2 regions of the Virgibacillus salinus genome follow, and region 2 is predicted to be linked to the other one. Evidence: a T-box and tRNA genes for the amino acid it is inferred to sense, from the RefSeq annotation. Region 2 holds a T-box; the other holds one or more tRNA genes.
The links. The T-box of region 2 lies ahead of glyQ (glycine--tRNA ligase subunit alpha). A T-box ahead of a tRNA ligase gene usually reads a tRNA of that ligase, here a tRNA-Gly.
Positions count from the first base shown of each region.

Region 1 (2,376 bases), on a different contig from region 2:
GAGCGCTATGCACCTACAACAAAACCAGGGAAAATAGAAAAAGATATTATGAAACAATTATAATTTCAAAGGGGATGAGTTATTTGGAGGATTTTTTAACACTAGATAATCAGCTTTGTTTTGCAATTTATGAGACAAGTAGTCAATTTACTAAGTTATATTCAAAAGTACTTCATCCCTTTGGTATTACCTATCCTCAATACTTAGTCTTATTAGCGCTATGGGAGAAAGACGGGCTTACAGTCAAGGAAATGGGTGAACGATTAAATTTAGGTACTGGAACATTAACCCCCATGATCAAAAGAATGGAAGCAAATGGTTGGGTTAAAAAAGAGCGTACCAATAGCGATGAGCGAAAAGTTTATGTTTTTGTTCAGCCAAAAGCTATAGAAGAAAAAGATGCCATCAATCAATCCATTGCAAGCGAAGTAAATACATGCAATATCGAGTTATATGAATACGAACAATTGATGAGTCAGTTAAAGGTTCTTCATGACAAACTGATGAACCGAAATAATCGATAGTTCTTTAAGAAAGTGTAAATAGGGGATCAAATCATTCAGCGGACAACTGTCCAAATGAAGAGTCTGATCCCCTATAATTTTTTTACACTCAGAAACCCTGGGCAACAATCTTAGTAACAGATGCTACTGTGTTAAAATTGTTTAATATAATTTCAAAACTTACCTTTCTACCCTTTATTCCAAAACAAAAAAACACCTACAAACATTGGTGTTTCAACATTTATAGGTATTCCTATCATTTTTTAATTCAATTATATATTTCTTATAGATACCGGTGGTCGGGTTCGAACCGACACTCCCAGAGGGAACATGATTTTGAGTCATGCGCGTCTGCCAATTCCGCCACACCGGCATATGTTGGAGGCGGTAACCGGATTTGAACCGGTGATAAAGGTTTTGCAGACCTCTGCCTTACCACTTGGCTATACCGCCAAAACGAAGTAATGGAGCGGAAGACGGGATTCGAACCCGCGACCCCCACCTTGGCAAGGTGGTGTTCTACCACTGAACTACTTCCGCATAATGGCTGGGCTACCAGGATTCGAACCTGGGAATCACGGGATCAAAACCCGATGCCTTACCGCTTGGCTATAGCCCAATAAGATTGAAATTTATGGGGCGACCGGTGGGGATCGAACCCACGAATGCCGGAGCCACAATCCGGTGCGTTAACCACTTCGCCACGACCGCCATAATAAAATAATGGCAGGGGTAGTAGGAATCGAACCCACATCAAAGGTTTTGGAGACCTTCGTTTTACCATTAAACTATACCCCTACTTGTTAAAAAAATATATGGTGGAGGGGGAGAGATTCGAACTCCCGAACCCTGAGGGAGCGGATTTACAGTCCGCCGCGTTTAGCCACTTCGCTACCCCTCCATATAAATGTAAATGCAAAAATGGTGGCTCCGGACGGAATCGAACCGCCGACACAAGGATTTTCAGTCCTTTGCTCTACCGACTGAGCTACAGAGCCAATATATATATGCTATTGCTATAGATTTAAATGGCGGTCCGGACGGGACTCGAACCCGCGACCTCCTGCGTGACAGGCAGGCATTCTAACCAACTGAACTACCGGACCAAATATGTAAAATGCAGATATGCTTAAATTGTTGGCAGTCAAAGCACACTATTACTTTCAATTAGCAACGAAGTAAATTCGACGTAGTAATCTGAATAAAATTGGTTGCGGGGGCAAGATTTGAACTTGCGACCTTTGGGTTATGAGCCCAACGAGCTACCAGACTGCTCCACCCCGCGATATGAATTAATATTAAATTAATACTTCTATAACTTGAATAGAACTGTTCGTCGTGTTGCAAGATGATTCAGTGATGCTACACTCCTCACAAAGCCTACATTGAGGTTATTCAATGATGCTTACGGCTTTGCTCCACCCCGCGATATGAGATAGTATTAACTTTGAACTTTCGTCTAAAATGGTGGAGGATGCAGGGCTCGAACCTGCGACCCCCTGCTTGTAAGGCAGGTGCTCTCCCAGCTGAGCTAATCCTCCATATTAGTGGTGACCCGTACGGGACTCGAACCCGTGTTACCGCCGTGAAAGGGCGGTGTCTTAACCGCTTGACCAACGGGCCAAAAATATAAATGGCGGAGAGCGAGGGATTCGAACCCTCGAGGCCGCGATAACGGCCTACACGATTTCCAATCGTGCTCCTTCGGCCACTCGGACAGCTCTCCATGGCTCCACAGGTAGGAATCGAACCTACGACCGATCGGTTAACAGCCGATTGCTCTACCGCTGAGCTACTGTGGAATAATCCAAATACAGGATATCGATGCTCAGACAATGTTTGTCATATTGCATGCTTATCCGGAGTAGCCTCA
Region 1 covers NZ_FNKD01000003.1:185-2,560, reverse strand. Annotated here, with positions in the region: gene BLS02_RS11865 (glutathione peroxidase) at 1-63, shown strand, start outside; gene BLS02_RS11860 (MarR family winged helix-turn-helix transcriptional regulator) at 84-524, shown strand; tRNA gene BLS02_RS11855 (tRNA-Leu) at 794-876, opposite strand; tRNA gene BLS02_RS11850 (tRNA-Cys) at 883-956, opposite strand; tRNA gene BLS02_RS11845 (tRNA-Gly) at 969-1,043, opposite strand; tRNA gene BLS02_RS11840 (tRNA-Gln) at 1,048-1,122, opposite strand; tRNA gene BLS02_RS11835 (tRNA-His) at 1,139-1,214, opposite strand; tRNA gene BLS02_RS11830 (tRNA-Trp) at 1,228-1,301, opposite strand; tRNA gene BLS02_RS11825 (tRNA-Tyr) at 1,320-1,404, opposite strand; tRNA gene BLS02_RS11820 (tRNA-Phe) at 1,426-1,501, opposite strand; tRNA gene BLS02_RS11815 (tRNA-Asp) at 1,533-1,609, opposite strand; tRNA gene BLS02_RS11810 (tRNA-Met) at 1,712-1,788, opposite strand; tRNA gene BLS02_RS11805 (tRNA-Val) at 1,969-2,044, opposite strand; tRNA gene BLS02_RS11800 (tRNA-Glu) at 2,052-2,126, opposite strand; tRNA gene BLS02_RS11795 (tRNA-Ser) at 2,138-2,229, opposite strand; tRNA gene BLS02_RS11790 (tRNA-Asn) at 2,231-2,305, opposite strand.
Region 1: it encodes a tRNA-Gly, which carries the amino acid that the T-box ahead of glyQ (glycine--tRNA ligase subunit alpha) is inferred to sense. The anticodon was not compared.

Region 2 (2,376 bases):
CGTAAGCTTTAGCAATATTCCTAGCTAGGTTTCGTATTCTTGAAATATATCCTGTTCGTTCTGTTACTGAAATGACACCCTTAGCATCAAGTAAATTAAATGTATGCGAACATTTTAATACATAATCATAGGATGGAAATACCAATCCTTTTTCCATTGTAGCCTTAGCTTCTTTTTCATACATAGAAAATAACTTAAATAGCATGTCTGTATTAGACTCTTCAAACGTATATTTTGAATGTTCGTATTCAGGTTGAAAAAAGATATCTTTAACCGTTACACCATCTGTCCACTCCAAATCAAATACATTTTCTTTATCTTGAATATACGATGCCAAACGTTCAATCCCATACGTAAGTTCAACTGTTACCGGACTTGCTTCAAGCCCGCCAATTTGCTGAAAGTATGTAAATTGTGTTATTTCCATTCCGTCCAGCCACACTTCCCATCCTAATCCTGCAGCACCCAGAGTTGGATTTTCCCAATTATCCTCTACAAAACGTATGTCATGCTCCAACGGGTTAATTCCAAGCGCTTTTAATGAATCTAGATACAATTCTTGAATATTGTCTGGCGACGGCTTCATAATTACTTGGAATTGGTGATGCTGATAAAGTCGATTTGGATTTTGCCCATATCGACCATCTGCTGGTCTTCTTGATGGCTCAACATACGCTACATTCCACGGTTCTGGACCTAGACTTCTTAACAGTGTCATTGGAGACATTGTTCCGGCTCCCTTTTCAACGTCATACGCCTGCATCAATATACAATCTTGGTCTGACCAATATTTTTGCAAAGTTAAAATCATTTCCTGTATTTTCATTTTTAATAACCTCCATAGTTGCTTTATTAGAAAATTAGGCTTATCCCCAAGCTTTAATGGCGAAAGCTTAAGTTGCACTTATGCAGTAAGGAAGAATTTATATTTTCTTAACTGCTTGAATAAAAAAACCGTCCCTATGTCATTTTAAATGACATAGGGACGGTTTTTATACCGCGGTTCCACCCTACTTGCTCTATACAAGAGCCACTTTATACCGTTTGCTCAGAAGCGCCATTCCTCATCGTCCTATTATCCAGCTTCCACTAATCTGGACTCGCTCAAAATAGCAATCAATAAGTACTATTCTTCCTCAACACAATTATGTTTTTATTCGAAATATGTACAAATAATACTGTATTAACACCTATATTGTCAACAAAAGTAGCTTATCTTAATTTATCCAATTGATTTAAAAATCGTTTAGATTTAAGATAATAGCCGCCATATTGGTCGTAATAGGCATCTATTAACTGTCGCAATAAATTCTTATTTGCTGATTTCACTGATATTTTACCAACTCTTTCCAATTCTACACTTACAAAGATATGCAACAATTTTGCTATCTTATCTGGCAGCATTATTGCTTCAGAGTCAATATGGTTACATCGCGAACAAAGTAAACCACCTTCAGATATCGAAAAATATAAAGGAGTATCTTTCCTGCCACAACTCACACAATTACTTACTGTCGGTGCAAACCCGCCTTTTGCAAATAATTTTAACTCATACATCATCATTGGAATATCAGCATCTGCATCATCATGTTCAGCGATCCAGGATAATGTCTGGTATAGCTGGTCAAATAAATATTTATCCGGTAAATGTGAATCAACTAATTTATCGGTCAACTCAACTATATATGCAGCATAAGCTGTCTTAATAATATCTTCCCTAATAAAACGGAGTGAATCAACAACATCTCCCTGCTGAATAGTACTTAATCCCGAATTGATATAGATAAAAAATTCACCAAGTATGAATGGCTGCGTAACTGCAGCCATTCTGCTTTTTGGTTTCTTGGCTCCTCTGGCAATTGCAGAGATTTTACCTAGTTTATTACTATAAATCGTAACTATTTTATGTGATTCACTGTAATCTTGCGTTTTAATGACAATACCTTTCATTTTTTCAAGCAAATAGTATCACCTTCTTAGGTCAAACCATTGAAAAATTCCCATGTACTATAATTTTGTGTCAATCGATGATACTTCCTCATCTTCCTGTTGGACCGAATTTCCCTTACCTCGTGCTCTTTCTTCTAACTCTTTCAATAATAAATAGGTTTCAATGTTTCCTGTTTGACTAAATAATCTCCAGGTTAAGTCGATCACAAGAAACCCCACCTTTCTTTATAGCATGTTGAAAAAGTACTTACTAATAGAATTACCATACATGTTAAATCAATGAGTTTTAAATTTTACCAAGTTTAATATTCATCACTACGGAACCCAAACTCACGCAGCTGCGATTGCTTGTTGCGCCAGTCTTTTTGGACTTTGACCCAAAGTTCTAAATAAACTTTTGATCCTAACAATGCTTCAATATCTTTT
Region 2 covers NZ_FNKD01000002.1:292,369-294,744, reverse strand. Annotated here, with positions in the region: gene glyQ (glycine--tRNA ligase subunit alpha) at 1-826, opposite strand, end outside; T-box leader at 979-1,149, opposite strand; gene recO (DNA repair protein RecO) at 1,213-1,962, opposite strand; gene BLS02_RS08225 (YqzL family protein) at 2,008-2,157, opposite strand; gene era (GTPase Era) at 2,253-2,376, opposite strand, start outside.